One region of the Pseudoalteromonas sp. SWYJZ19 genome, then DNA from elsewhere that is predicted to be linked to it. Evidence: predicted binding sites of a transcription regulator. Region 1 holds the regulator's gene; the other holds the start of a gene.
What was found. Region 1 encodes MetJ, which represses methionine synthesis genes. Its sites were predicted from a motif close to TAGACGTCTAGACGTCTA; they were not measured.
Positions count from the first base shown of each region.

Region 2: the regulator MetJ is predicted to act here: its motif matches at 4,806-4,823, upstream of metK (methionine adenosyltransferase).

Region 1 covers NZ_JADYXI010000018.1:69,149-76,931, forward strand. The annotation lists gene I6F45_RS16305 (SPOR domain-containing protein) at 38-565, opposite strand; gene priA (primosomal protein N') at 586-2,772, opposite strand; gene rpmE (50S ribosomal protein L31) at 3,003-3,218, shown strand; gene I6F45_RS16320 (malic enzyme-like NAD(P)-binding protein) at 3,907-5,148, shown strand; gene metJ (met regulon transcriptional regulator MetJ) at 5,231-5,551, opposite strand; gene metB (cystathionine gamma-synthase) at 5,841-7,088, shown strand; gene metL (bifunctional aspartate kinase/homoserine dehydrogenase II) at 7,259-7,783, shown strand, end outside.
Region 2 covers NZ_JADYXI010000013.1:104,770-112,552, forward strand. The annotation lists gene I6F45_RS13825 (NRAMP family divalent metal transporter) at 1-1,118, opposite strand, end outside; gene hpf (ribosome hibernation-promoting factor, HPF/YfiA family) at 1,281-1,637, opposite strand; gene ppnP (pyrimidine/purine nucleoside phosphorylase) at 1,825-2,139, opposite strand; gene tkt (transketolase) at 2,630-4,621, opposite strand; gene metK (methionine adenosyltransferase) at 4,925-6,076, shown strand; gene I6F45_RS13850 (hypothetical protein) at 6,252-6,800, shown strand; gene I6F45_RS13855 (5-formyltetrahydrofolate cyclo-ligase) at 6,819-7,415, shown strand; gene rpiA (ribose-5-phosphate isomerase RpiA) at 7,469-7,783, shown strand, end outside.

The DNA of each region.
Region 1 (7,783 bases):
CGATTATGATGAGGTTATATGGGTGAATGGTTTATTTTCAAGTCCAGCCCCAAATTCCGCAGCCGACTATTTTTACACGTTTAAGTTTGTTTTTATCGCTTTCGGCTTGGCGTTTGGTTTTATAAGGGCCTAAACGTACTTTATACCAAGTGCCATTGCTGCCTTCAGCCTGTTTGATCTCAGAAATGAGCCCTGCAAATGCGATTTTAGCTTTTAATGATTCAGCTTGTGCATGAGTTCTGAACGAACCGCATTGCATAACATAAGGACCTTTTTGCTCAAGTTCTTTTACTTCAACTTGAATCTCGTGGTTTCTAATTTCTTTAATAAATTCCGGTGTACGTGGAATAACAACTTCTACTTTTGCGGGTGCAGTTGGGTTAGCTTGTTTTTCGACAAGCTTTGGATCGGCATTACTTTTTATAAACCATAGTGTGTAGGCAAAACCACCTACAAGTAAGATGGCTATAACGGCTAAAAGAATAGGAAATGGTTTTTTAGCGGGTGCGTTTTTTTTACTGTTTCTGCCTGCAGGCTTTTTATTAATATAATCGTGCTGTGCCATGGTGTTATTTTGGCCTTAACCTAAATCATGTCTATAGGGTCTACGTCTAAGCTCCAGCGTACTTTTTGTGCAAGTTTACTGGTACTTAAATAATCAACCATTTGCGCAAGGTACTGATGTAATATGCGACGATCTTGCGCTTGAATATGCAATTGAAAACGATACATACCTGCGACTCTTTCAAGTGGGGCAGGGATCGGACCGAGCAATTGTATACCAGATACCCCATTCACAGGAACCAAATCCGTCAAAAAATCGACGACTAGTTTAATACTATGTCCTTGTGCACGCACAATGGCCATATTTGTAATGGGCGGTAAGTCAGCATCATCGCGCTCACTAAGAGCAAAGCGGGCAAAGTCTTGGTAACCATTATTAACTAAGTCTTGCAAAAGAGGATGTTCTGGAAAGTGTGTTTGTAATAACACTTGACCAGGCTCACCTGAACGTCCAGCACGCCCCGCTACTTGGGTGACTAATTGCGCTAAATGCTCTGTCGCTCTAAAGTCGCATGAGTATAAGCCGCTATCTACATCTAAAATTATAACAAGGCTTACATCTGCAAAGTGATGGCCTTTGGCAAGCATTTGTGTGCCCACTAAAATGCGTGCGCCGCCTAGGTTTATTTCATCAAGTGCTTTTTCAAGGCTACCTTTACGGCGAGTTGAATCGCGGTCTATACGAGTAACAGGTGTATCAGGGAATTCGGTCGATAAAAACTCTTCAATTTGCTCTGTGCCTTTACCGTTAGGAAATATTTGCGTACTTCCACAGTCAGGGCATTGGTGAGGGACAGGGTACTGGTCGCCACAGTGATGACAGATCATTTGCCCAATCGCTTTATGAAATGTAGCGCTGGTACTGCATCGTTTACACTCGCTCAACCAACCGCACTCATGGCAAATAAGGGTGGGTGAGAAACCTCGGCGATTTAAAAATACCATAACCTGTTTACCGCGATTTAAGTGCTGACGCATAGTAGCAAGACTTGCATGTGCAATACCTGCTTGGTCGGGCTGACCTTTCATATCGAGTAACTTAAACTGATTGTCAGTCGCTGTTTGCGCACGCTCCGTTAAACTTAATAGCTGGTATTTGTTATTAATTGCTTTGTGAAGTGTTTCAAGCGCGGGTGTGGCGCTGCCTAATATAAGCGGGATTTTATGCTGAAAAGCTCTGTAAGCGGCTAAATCACGAGCATGGTAACGAAGGGTATCTTGTTGTTTAAATGACGAGTCGTGTTCTTCATCAACAACAATCATACCGAGTTTTAAAAATGGCAGAAAAATACTCGAACGTGTGCCAATAACTATCGCACAACTGCCTTTTTCGCAAAAACGCCATGTTTGTAAACGTTCGTTGTCGGTAAGTGCTGAGTGCCAAAGCATAATGGGTGTATCAGGAAAGCGGCGGCGAAAACGGTTTACGGTTTGTGGTGTTAGGCCGATTTCGGGCACGAGTACGAGGGCTTGCTCGCCACGTTTGAGTACTTCTTCTAGGCACTGTAAATACACTTCGGTTTTACCGCTGCCCGTTACGCCTTCTAATAAGAAGCTGCTAAAGCCAGTACTTTGATTTATAGCTGTGCAAGCAACCGCTTGTTCTTTATTAAGTACTGGTTTACTACCGACGGTTGGAGCAACACTTTGCCATTGGTTATCGTGCTCAATAGTTTGTGTTATGAGTTCTTTATCTATTAAGCTATCTATTGTTTTTTTACTAAAGCCCAGTGCTTTTAACTCAGTTAATGATGACTTACCTGATTGCGATAACTGCTTTAATAGGTTGAGCTGTGTTTTAGCTTTTAATGACGGTACTTTTGCACCTTTTTCTGTCAGGGCAACCATATTAATACTGGTTTTATCAGGCGATTCACCTTGGCGAAGTGCACCAGGTAGCGCTATATGAATAGTTTCGCCTAATGGATAGCAATAATAGCGGGCAGTAAAGCTAAGGAGTTCTAAATGCTGGGCACTTAAAATAGGGGCGTCGTCTATTACCTCTATAATATTTTTAATTTTATTTAAAGGGACGTCGGTACTGCTTTTAATACCCAAAACAACCGCTACTTTTTTTTGATTACCAAAAGGTACCAAAACTCGCATGCCAGGTAGTAAGGGAATTGATAAGCCACTGAGCTGTTCTTCTATTTTATAATCAAAGGTGCGTGGAAGCGGGACTTTAATAGCAACTTCAACAAAACTCATAACAACTCAACCCGTAAAATTAATGCTGTAATGTACTAAAAATAACGCTAAAAACCTACTAGCAATAGTGCTTGAGAAAGAGATTGTTCACTTTTTTGGCAAAAATATAAATAAATACTTGTGTGGGGGGAGGTTGTTGGATAAAATCCGCCACCAACAAATTTGTTTTAACGACGTATGGTGCCAAACTCCGGGTTTGGAGAGCGATGCGGCCTTAACTAGAGGTTCCTATGAAAGAAGGTATTCACCCTAAGTACGAAGTAATTTCTGCAACATGTTCATGTGGAAATAAATTCGAAACTAGCTCAACTCTTTGTAAAGACATTCACTTAGACGTATGTTCTGCGTGTCACCCGTTTTACACTGGTAAGCAAAAAGTTTTAGACACTGGCGGACGTGTTGATCGCTTCAACAAGCGCTTTGGTGCACTTGCCAGCAAGAAGTAATTATTGCTGTTTAGTTAAAAAAAGCACCTTAGGGTGCTTTTTTTGTGCCTAAAATTTGTTATTTATTATCTTAAACTAACCTACATAAATCTTTGAGCAATTTAACGAATTAAATTGCACTATAACGTCGTTAAAAAATTTTTATTTAGAACAACTAGATACAAAAATTTTTGCCTAGTTCTAGCGTAATTTTCTTAACGTTAAATAGACCCCATATATAAGCAGATTGGTATTATTTCGTTGATTTTAACTATCCCCTCCTTTTGCATAACTATTTCCTATTCTTATTCTGAGTATGCATAATCCTTTACAGACAAATCGATAGATATTCTCTATATTTTAAATAGTACAATTTTTAACTAGGTTGATAAAAGTATCTAACGTGGGCTTATCTGTTTTTAAAGTAGGGTAGTAGGCTGTTATTCTAAGTTTATGCTGATACTTTAAGTATACATTTTATAAGATTTTGATAGGCATAAAAGCACCTTAAAACTTACTTTTTAGGTGAATTTTTATTTATTAAATGTTGATATAATCCTGCAAAGTTACTGAAAAACCTCTTAAAATTATAGGATATAGCATATAACAGGATAGACCTGATATTGCTTGGAATTTAAAAATAATAAGGGTATCGTACCCCAAGACTCCATCTCTCACTTTAACTTAAATTGCAGGATACCATCGCGTTATGTCTGACTTTCGTGAACAAGCACTACATTACCACTCACATCCCGTACCAGGTAAAATTAGCATTGAGCTTACAAAACCAGCTGAAACGGCTCATGATCTTGCACTTGCGTATAGCCCAGGTGTTGCCGAACCTGTACGTGAAATAGCTGCAGATCCTGCAAATGCTTATAAATATACGGGTAAAGGTAACATGGTTGCGGTTATTACTAATGGTACTGCAATTCTAGGCCTTGGTAATTTAGGTCCTTTAGCGTCTAAGCCTGTAATGGAAGGTAAAGCGCTATTGTTTAAACGTTTTGCAGGGCTTGATTCTATCGATATTGAAGTTAAGCACAAAACAACAGAAGACTTTATTAATACGGTTGCCAATATTGCCGACACATTCGGTGGTATTAACCTTGAAGATATTAAAGCACCAGAGTGTTTTGAAATTGAAAAAGCATTAATAGAGCGTTGTAGCATTCCTGTTTTTCATGATGATCAACACGGTACTGCCATTGTAACGGCTGCTGGTATGTTAAATGCGCTGGAAGTACAAGGTAAGTCAATTGAAGATGCAATTATTGTATGTTTAGGTGCAGGCGCTGCCGCTGTTGCGTGTATGGAGCTGTTAATTAAGTGTGGTGCACTGCGTGAACACATTTATATGCTTGACCGCAAAGGTGTTATTCATACCCGCCGCGATGACTTAAATGAATATAAACAGCTTTTTGCTAACAATACCGATAAGCGTACATTGCAAGATGTAATTGCAGATGCTGATGTGTTTGTGGGTGTTTCTGGTCCTAACTTATTAGCGGCTGAAGATTTAAAGCTAATGGCTGCAAAACCAGTTGTGTTTGCATGTTCAAACCCAGATCCTGAGATTGATCCTGCACTTGCGCACGGCGCACGCAACGATTTAATCATGGCAACAGGGCGCTCTGATTACCCTAACCAAGTTAATAATGTTTTATGTTTCCCGTTTATTTTCCGTGGTGCACTTGATGTACGTGCAAGTGCTATTAACGATGAAATGAAAATTGCTGCAGTAGATGCTATTCGAAGTATTGCCAAAGAGCCAGTACCTGCAGAAGTTTTAAAAGCCGCTGGAGTAGATAAACTAGAATTTGGTGCGCAGTATATTATTCCAAAACCAATGGATCCACGTTTACTGCCGCGTATAGCAAGAGCTGTTGCACTTGCTGCAATTGAGTCAGGTGTTGCACAAATTGAGCTACCTGAAAACTATATGCAGTAAATCTATACAGTAGAGCTATGCAATAAAATTTAGACATAAAAAAACCTCAGTAATTACTGAGGTTTTTTTGTCTTTGTAATATTTATTCTTCGTTTAAAACGGGTACTTCTAGACCCATTTCTTGCATTATTTTTTTAACTTCTTCTGGTACTTTTTCGGCGTTATCTTTACGTAAGTCATCGTCATTTGGTAAAGGTTGGCCAGTAAAAGCATGCAAAAATGCCTCACATAGCAATTCACTATTTGTAGCATGGCGAAGGTTATTGATTTGACGACGTGTACGTTCGTCAGTTAATACCTTTAATACATTTAGCGGGATCGAAACGGTGATCTTTTTAACTTGCTCTGATTTTTTACCGTGTTCTGCGTATGGGTGAATATACTCACCATTCCATTTAGCCATAAGATGTATCGTTGCCTCAGATTATTAATTTCTCACACGGTATAAAAAGCGTGTAAATATGCGTGAAATTCTATCGATTTAAAAAAGATAGTCAAATAATAGATACCGATCTATCTTAATAAGCCTATTGTAGGTGTAAAGATAAGCACACTTTTGTGAGCTAAAATGTGTTATTCGCAGAAGCCCCTTCTACTTTTAGCCATCTAGAGCTTTAAAATACTTTGACTTATCAAAACGGATAACTTACTCTTTTAGACGTCTAAACATCCAAATTAATCAGGTGACGAATATGAGCGAAAAAAACAAAGCGACCATTGCTGTACGTAACGGCGTTGATGCTGATAAACATCATGGTGCGGTGGTACCGCCAATTTATTTATCGACTACTTATTCGTTTGCCGACTTTGATACTAAGCGTGAGTATGATTATGGTCGTAGCGGTAATCCTAATCGTGATATTTTAGCTGAGACGCTTGCTAAGCTTGAAGGTGGCGCTCGTGGCATAATTACAGCTACAGGCATGGCTGCCGTGCATTTAGCTACTCAGCTACTTAATAGTGACGATACGTTAGTAATTCCACATGATTGTTATGGTGGCAGCTATCGTTTATTTACATCTTTACAAAAACGCGGACTACTAAAGCTCGAAATATTAGATTTAACAAAAGAAGAAAGCCTTCAACAAATTTTAGTAATTAAACCTAAGCTTATTTGGATAGAAACCCCAAGTAACCCAGTACTTCGTTTAACAGATATTAAAGCGGTGACCGATGTTGCAAAGCAATGCGGTGCATTGGTGGCTGCAGATAACACGTTTTTGTCGCCTGCTTTACAAAATCCTCTTAAGTTTGGTGTAGATATTGTGGTGCATTCAACCACTAAATACATTAACGGACACTCAGATGTAGTAGGCGGCGCTGTTATTGCCGCAACACAAGAGTTAGGCGATGAGCTTGCTTGGTGGGCTAATAACATTGGTATTACGGGTGCGCCTTTTGATAGCTATTTAACGCTTCGTGGTTTACGTACTTTAAATGTGCGCCTAAGGCAGCATCAAGAAAATGCACTGGCAATAGCTAAGTATCTTGAAAGCTCTGAATATGTAAGCCAAGTTTACTACCCAGGTCTTGAGTCACATCCTCAACATGAGCTGGCTAAAGCACAGCAACTTGGTTTTGGTGGCATGGTGAGTTTTGATATTAAAGGCGATATAAACGACGCTGCGGCATTTTTAACTAGCCTTAAAACGTTTAGTTTAGCTGAGTCACTAGGTGGCGTAGAGAGCTTAATTTGTCACCCTGCAACTATGACGCACGCAGGTATGGAGGCAACAGCACGTTTAGAAGCGGGTGTGGGCGATACGCTTATTCGTATTTCGGTAGGTATTGAAGATATACACGATTTAGTCGCTGATTTTGAACGAGTGTTTGAACTTGTAAAACCAGGGCAAAATAAAAATGTTGGCCGTGTAGGCAAAGGAGCAGGCACTCCTGGTGGTAACGTTAAATTAAGTGCAGCCCGTCCGGCGCTTTGGTAAGTAATACCAATCCGCAATAATACCTAATCAATTTGAGGGATTAAACCGCACGCTAACTTCGTTAAAAATTTCTCATATAGAACAACTAAACAACGAAATTTTTGCCTTGTTATCGACACGGTTTTCTTATCCTCAAAATAGACAACTTAATTAAGCGAATTGGTATAAATATGGTCAATTGTGTACATAAATTTGGTGGTTCAAGCTTAAGCTCAAGTGAGCGCTATCAAAGCGTAGCTAAAATAATTATTGGGCATACTCAGACGGGCGACTGTGTTGTGGTATCGGCTGCGGGTAAGACAACCGATACGCTAGTATTACTTTGGCAAAGCTATCAAAAACAAGATACTCAAGCAGTCGCTGATATTTTACTGCAGTTAAATAACCATCAAAGTGATTTAATAGAGCAGCTATTAGAAGCCGATTTAAAACGAAGTGCACTTAAAACACTAAGTATCGAACTTAGCTATATTGCAGAACTTGCTCAAGCTGAGCAGCTAAAAGAGGCTGCATTGCTTGCACATGGCGAACTGTGGTCAGCACGTTTACTCGCTACTTATTTACAGCAGCTAAATATTGAGGCATGCGCTCAAGATGCACGTACTCTTTTTACCTTAAATGATGGCGAATTAATGCATGCGCAAAATGCGCAGCAATGTGGGCAGTTAATTTTGCCTAATAAAATAAATGTTGTT
Region 2 (7,783 bases), on a different contig from region 1:
CCTAACCAAGTTAAACTACGTAATAGCACGCTGTGCTTAATAGCTGGCTCTGAGCGTACAAGACTAAAGTTAAGCCATGCAAAAATAGGCGTTGTAACAAATGAAAGCGTCATCGCAAAGGTAAGCATGGGGCCAAGGGCTGATTTAAAAAATAAAATAACCGCCATACCGGCAAGAGCTTGTAGTATTAGCCAAATATTTAAGCTGTGTTTCGATTGCTTAAAGCCAAGTAACTTATGCGATTCGTTTAAAGTACGCGCGTAACCATCTAGTACAGTTAATGTGGTGCCAAACATACATAAAAATGCGATTGCTGATACCAGCGGCCTTGCCCACTCGCCTATTGTTAATGCGTACATATCAATAAGCTGTTTGGCAAACGCGACACCACCGAGTTCTATACTGCTGGTTTGCCCGTATTGCACTAATACGCCTAAGCTAAAAAATACCAAGGCTAAGCCGGCTGTAAGCCAGTAACCTACGTTAAAATCGAACAGGCCTTGGCTTTTAGTGACGGTTTGCTGCGCTTGTTTTTCTTTTAGCCATAAAGAACTTAATGCAGATATTTCGATAGGCGCTGGCATCCACCCCATTAAAGCCACCATAAAACTCAGCATTGCAAGTTCGTACGGTGAAGGCCCTACATAGTCAGCAGGTGCCATTGGACCGTTACTAAATGCTATAGCAAGAGCAATTAATGTTGCAAGTGTAAGCAGCCCCATAATGCCTTTGGCAACGTTATCGAGCGCTTTAAAGTGCCCAAGTAGTAATATAACTAAACATACCCCTAGCAGCATCCAACAAAGTAAGGTTACTTCAATAACAATAGGTAGAGCGTAATGCAGTAAGCTTGCGGTAAGCAGTAATACGCCGGCGGTATTAACAACGGCGGCTACAATGTTTAAACCAATAAAGCTATAAAAGTAAAACGGACCTTTACTTTTATACCCCTCTACTAGGCTATTTTTAGTAGCGAGAGTGTATTCCATACCAAAGCGAAAAAACGGGTACTTTAAAACATTAACAACGAGGATAAGCCAAAATAATTGCCAGCCAAATATTGCCCCAGCTTGTGTAGAGGCAACTAAGTGAGAACCTCCAATAGCGGCTGTTGCCATGAGAATCCCAGGGCCAAGCGCGTTCAGGCTTGATTTCCATTTCGATACTGCTTGGTTCATTTACTGCTCAAAAATAGTGTGTGTGAGCCTCTAACTTACAGAAATTACAGGCAATAAAAAAGAGCCAGGCGGCTCTTTTTTACAATACTTTGTGACTAATTTTTATTTAAGATCCATCTCTTGGATGATCTCGTGTGCGATTTCAGGTGTCGTGCTTACAGGCTTTTCGTGTAAGTTTGCTTTTATTTGCCCTTTTCGATGTTTTAGTGCCGCATCGAGTTTTTTAGCTGCGCTTGCAATAGCTGGGTACATAACTTCGTTTTCCCCTTTTACCGATATGCGCGTGCCTTCGTAATTTGTGCTAATTTCAGCTTGGATCTTATGATGCTCTTTAGACAAAATAATATCGAGCGCAATAAGCGATGGGAAATGGCTCTCGATTTTTGAAAATTTTTCGTTGATGTGCTCTCTAATAGAGTCAGTAACTTCAACATGGTGACCAGAAAGATTAATTTTCATAGGGTATCCTTTTATTTGTTACCTACAATTAGTATTGGGGGCTATTTAGATTAACACAAGGAAAAAAGAGAGATATTTGAGGGTTATTTACGGCTTTTGGTGATTTAAATCATGTGTTGCGCAAAGTTTATGCAAAGCCCACATTGCATGGGCTTTCAGACGTCTACTTAATTTAAGCTCTGATTGATTAATCTGTGTACGAACAACAGTAATCAGCAAAGTCAGATACTTTTACTTTAAAGCTTACGTTTGCATCTACATTAAACGATTCACCTGCATTAAATGTTTTCCATTCGCTCGCGCCTGGTAATAAAATATCCCATTGGCCAGCTAAAAGCTCCATGCATTCTTTTTGGTTTGTATCAAAAACAAACTCACCTGGTTGCATAAAGCCTAACGTTTTCGCTTCGCCATCACCTAAAATAACGGTACGGCTTGATACTTTTCCGTCAAAATATACATTGGCTTTTTTTACTACACTTACGTTATCGAACTTTGGCATTTTTAGCTCCTGCTATTAATTTAAGATTTTTATTTATAAATTTTATCGCACTACCTTGCCTGATAGGTAAATAGCTTGCAAGAGAAGCGTATTGAAAGTTACTCACTTAAAGTATTCAAAGCAGCCCTTTGGGTAATATTAAATAAATTAGAAGCTGCCTTCCCACGTGAGCAAACTCTTCGCCTACCACTCAAAATTATACCAACCTGCATAAATCTTTGATCAATTTAACGAATTAAATTGCACTATAACGTCGTTAAAAGTTTTTTATTTAGAACAACTAGATATAAAAACTTTTGCCTAGTTCTAGCGTAATTTTCTTAACGTTTAATAGACCCCATATATAAGCAGATTGGTATTAAACTCCCTGTAGACGCCCAGCTTGCTGGCGTTTTAAAGCAACGCTTTTACAGTTATTCAAACAAAAAAGCCCGCGCTGTTTTTCACAGTGCGGGCTTTTCAATTACTTACTTTATTTAATCAAATACTATTAAAAAAGCTCGTTTGCTTTGCTTACAATGTTTGCCACTGTAAAACCAAAGTGCTCAAACAGCTCGCCTGCAGGTGCTGACTCACCAAAGGTAGTCATACCTACTACTGCGCCGTTTAGGCCTACGTACTTGTACCAGTAGTCAGCAATACCTGCTTCTACTGCTACGCGACGTGAAACAGATGCCGGTAATACGCTTTCTTTGTATGCTGCGCTTTGATCTTCAAAGGCATCAGTACATGGCATAGATACAACACGTACCTTTTTACCTTGGCTGCGTAGTTCGCTTGCTGAATCTTGTGCTAGTTGCACTTCAGAGCCCGTCGCAATAAAGATAATCTCTGGATTGCCGTCACAGCTAAGGATGTAACCCCCCTTTTTAACATCTGCTAATTGCTGTGCGTCACGTGCTTGTTGCTCAAGACCTTGACGAGTAAAGATTAATGATGTAGGACCATCTTTACGCTCAATAGCTTGTTGCCATGCAATTGCCGACTCAACTTGGTCACACGGCCGCCAGTTGTATAAGTTAGGCGTTAAACGCATGCTTGCAATTTGCTCTACTGGTTGGTGAGTTGGACCATCTTCACCTAAACCAATAGAATCGTGCGTGTATACAAAAATGCTTGGTTGCTTCATTAATGCAGCCATACGTACAGCATTTTTTGCGTATTCAACAAACATTAAAAACGTAGCACCGTAAGGAATAAAGCCTTTATGAAGGGCAATACCATTCATGATGGCCGACATACCAAACTCACGCACACCGTAGTAAATGTAGTTACCGCTTGCATCATCGCGTGTTAAACCTTTAGAGCCATCCCAAATTGTTAAGTTTGAGCCAGCTAAATCGGCTGAGCCACCCATAAATTCTGGTAATAACGGACCGAACGCATTTAATGCATTTTGCGATGCTTTACGAGACGCTGGGTTTGCTGGGTTTGCTTGTAATTGCTCAATATACGCTTGAGATTTTTCAGCCCAATCGCCAGGAAGTTCGTTGTTAATACGACGCTTGTATTCTGACGCTAGCTCTGGGTATGCTTTTGCGTATGCTGCAAATTTTTCGTCCCAGCTTGATTCAAGCTGTTGGCCTTTTTCTTTGCTATCCCATTGTGCGTAAATATCATCAGGAATTTCGAACGCATCGCCAGTCCAACCTAAAAATTCGCGAGACGCTTTAATTTCGTCATCACCCAGTGGAGCACCATGACAATCGTGGCTACCTGATTTATTAGGTGAGCCGTAACCAATAATTGTTTTACAACAAATTAGTGATGGCTTGTCGGTAACGCTCTTAGCCTCTGCAATTGCAGCACTTACAGCATCGCTGTCGTGGCCATCAACACCACTAATTACATGCCAGCCGTATGCTTTAAAGCGCGCTGGTGTATCATCGGTAAACCAACCTTCTACTTCACCATCGATTGAAATGCCGTTGTCATCCCAAAACGCAACAAGTTTACCAAGGCCTAATGTGCCAGCAAGTGAACCTGCTTCATGTGAAATACCTTCCATTAGGCAACCGTCGCCCATAAATGCATAGGTAAAGTGATCAACAATATCGTGACCTTCACGGTTAAACTGTGCAGCAAGTGCTTTTTCAGCAATTGCCATACCTACTGCATTTGTGATCCCTTGACCTAATGGACCCGTAGTAGTTTCGATTCCTGGTGCATAGCCATACTCAGGGTGACCTGGTGTTTTAGAATGCATTTGACGGAAGTTTTTAATTTCGTCTAGCGGTAAGTCGTAACCACTTAGGTGCAATAGAGAATATATAAGCATTGAACCGTGGCCGTTTGAAAGAATAAATCTGTCACGGTCAGCCCACTCTGGATTCGTTGGGTTATGTTTTAGATAATCGCGCCATAATACTTCTGCGATATCAGCCATGCCCATAGGGGCTCCAGGGTGACCAGATTTGGCCTTTTGTACTGCGTCCATTGACAAGACGCGAATAGCATTTGCAAGTTCTTTGCGAGATGGCATGAATTCTCCTACCTTTATGTGTATTTGCGCGGGTATTTATGTGTTTGTTTATGCACCCAAGTAACTTGGGTTTGTTTATACCGACCATTCTTACTTATTGTGGGGGCGGTGTGCAATTAAAAACCCTATAAAAGGGAGCATTATGAATATTTTTTAAGACCAAAAAGTTATTAGTAATTTTATTTAGACGTCTAGGCGTAAAAACACTATGCAAGGTGTTTTGTTTTCGATAAAATACGCCCCTTAATTTTTTAGCGCTAATACCGACGTTTGTGAAGCGCAATATTTGTGAGCAGAATTACAATGGCAAAACATTTATTTACTTCTGAATCAGTTTCTGAAGGTCATCCGGATAAAATCGCCGATCAAATCTCTGATGCGGTACTTGATGCTATCCTAGAGCAAGACTCTCATGCCCGTGTTGCATGCGAAACTTACGTAAAAACCGGTATGGTTATGGTTGGTGGTGAAATCACTACTAGCGCATGGGTTGATATCGAAGAAATTACACGTAAAACAATTCGTGACATTGGCTACACAAATTCTGACATGGGCTTTGATGCCGATTCATGTGCAATTTTAAACACTATTGGTAAACAGTCTCCTGACATTAACCAAGGTGTTGACCGTACTAGCCCAGAAGAACAAGGCGCTGGCGACCAAGGCTTAATGTTTGGTTACGCATGTAACGAGACAGAAGTACTAATGCCTGCTCCAATTACTTACTCACACCGTTTAGTTCAGCGCCAAGCTGAGGTTCGTAAAAGCGGCGAGCTTAACTGGTTACGCCCAGATGCAAAATCTCAAGTTACTTTTGCATACGAAAATGGCAAACCAGTAGGTATTGATGCTGTAGTACTTTCTACTCAGCACAGCGAAGATATTTCACAAAAAGATTTAGTAGAAGCGGTGATGGAAACAATCATCAAGCCGGTACTTCCTGCAGAACTTATTACAAGTGCAACTAAGTTTTTCATTAACCCAACAGGTCGCTTTGTAATTGGCGGACCAATGGGCGATTGTGGTTTAACTGGTCGTAAAATCATTGTAGATACATACGGTGGTATGGCTCGTCACGGTGGTGGTGCATTCTCTGGTAAAGATCCATCAAAAGTTGACCGTTCAGCAGCATACGCTGCACGTTACGTTGCTAAAAACATTGTTGCTGCTGGTCTTGCTGACAAGTGTGAGCTGCAAGTTTCTTACGCAATTGGTGTTGCAGAGCCTACTTCTATCAGCGTTGAAACGTTTGGTACAAGCAAGCTAGAAGAAAGCCGTTTAATCGAGCTTATTCGTGAACATTTTGACCTGCGCCCTTACGGCTTAATTCAAATGCTTGATTTAGAGCGCCCTATCTACCTTCCTACAGCGGCTTACGGCCACTTTGGTCGTGACGAATTCCCATGGGAACGTACAGATAAAGCAGACGCACTTCGCGCAGCTGCTGGCCTTTAAGCCAAAATTGTTGTAGTAAATTAAAAACGGCCCTTTTAAGGGCCGTTTTTGCATCTAAAACTTATTCGCTATATTGTTTGTAGCGCGTCTACAAAATAACTATTAAATCGACCTCGAATTCTTTTGTACTTTAGGTATATACTCATTTCATTATAAAAGCTTTAGGGACAGTTAAATGGCCGATAACTTTCGCGTTATATTTGCAGGACTTGCCGATAACGTTGACATAAAAATAGCATGTACAAATTTAGCTGCAAAATTAAAAACATCAGATGAAAAAGTAGCTCTTTTTTTTAAAGGTAAGCCACTGTTTGCACCAAGCGATAAAGACAAAGCGTTAAAACAGGCTAAGTTACTAGCAGGCTTAGGCATTAAAAGTAAGCTTCAAGCTGTTTCAAACATCATTCAAAATGGCTCAAACCCTGCTGCAAATAACAACCAACGTGACGAACGTATTTTTGATGCACTCGATTACATCACTAGCAGCTTAATTCGCCTTGAAGAAAAGCTAGACGAGTTAGAGCAACGACTTCCTGAAGCTCAATTAAAAGCACCAGACGAAAGTATTGACGAATGGCAAGGTGACGATCTAATGCTAGATGATGATTTAGCGCCTCCTAAAAAACGCAGTAACTTACTTTTATATTCATTGATTGCAACTGCCACAATTTTGCTAGTCGTACTGGCTGTTTTTTTAATTTTTCCCGATTTATTCTCTTTTTAAGAATGGCTAATTAATTTAATGAGTAATAAACGCGCAAAAATAAGAGCAGAAATTCGTAATACCCGTAAAAACTTGTCAAATAATCAGCAAATAATTGCTGCGCAATCGCTAAAAATGAATTTTATTCAACATTTAAAAAGCGAAAAAACAACGAATTCAAAGCATATTGCCATTTACTTAAGTAACGATGGAGAACTCGACACCTCATTGTTAATTAAAGAATTACGGAGTTTAAACCATACTGTTTGCCTACCTATAATACACCCATTCAATGGCGCTAATTTACTATTTCAGCGCTATGAGAAAAACTCACCCATGAGAGCAAATCGCTATGGTATCTTGGAGCCTAAGCTGAACTGCTCTCAAATATGCCCATTACCAGTGCTTGATTACCTCCTTATGCCATTAGTTGCATTTGACAAACAAGGTAATCGCCTAGGAATGGGAGGTGGGTTTTACGACCGGACATTGGCACGTTTACACGAACAAAATTGGCAAAAACCACAACTAATTGGCCTTGCACATGAATGCCAAAAAGTTGAGGCTCTACCAATCGAGTCGTGGGATGTACCACTTAAAACCATTATCACCCCAGATAAAACATACTGTTGGTAACATTTAAATTTAGTTACTAACCGCATATTTCTGACATACATGAGCACAAAGCAATGACACAAGACGAATTAAAAAAAGCAGCTGCTTGGGCAGCACTCGAGTTTGTAAAAGAAAACACTATTGTAGGTGTGGGTACAGGCTCTACTGTTAATCACTTTATTGATGCCCTTGGCTCAGTAAAGGACACTATTGTAGGCGCTGTATCAAGCTCAGAAGCCTCAACCGCGCGCTTACAAGCGTTAGGTATTGAAGTATTTGAGCTTAATAACGTTGCTGCTTTAGATGTATACGTTGACGGCGCTGACGAAATAAACGCCCAAAACGAAATGATTAAAGGTGGCGGTGCAGCCCTCACTCGCGAAAAAATA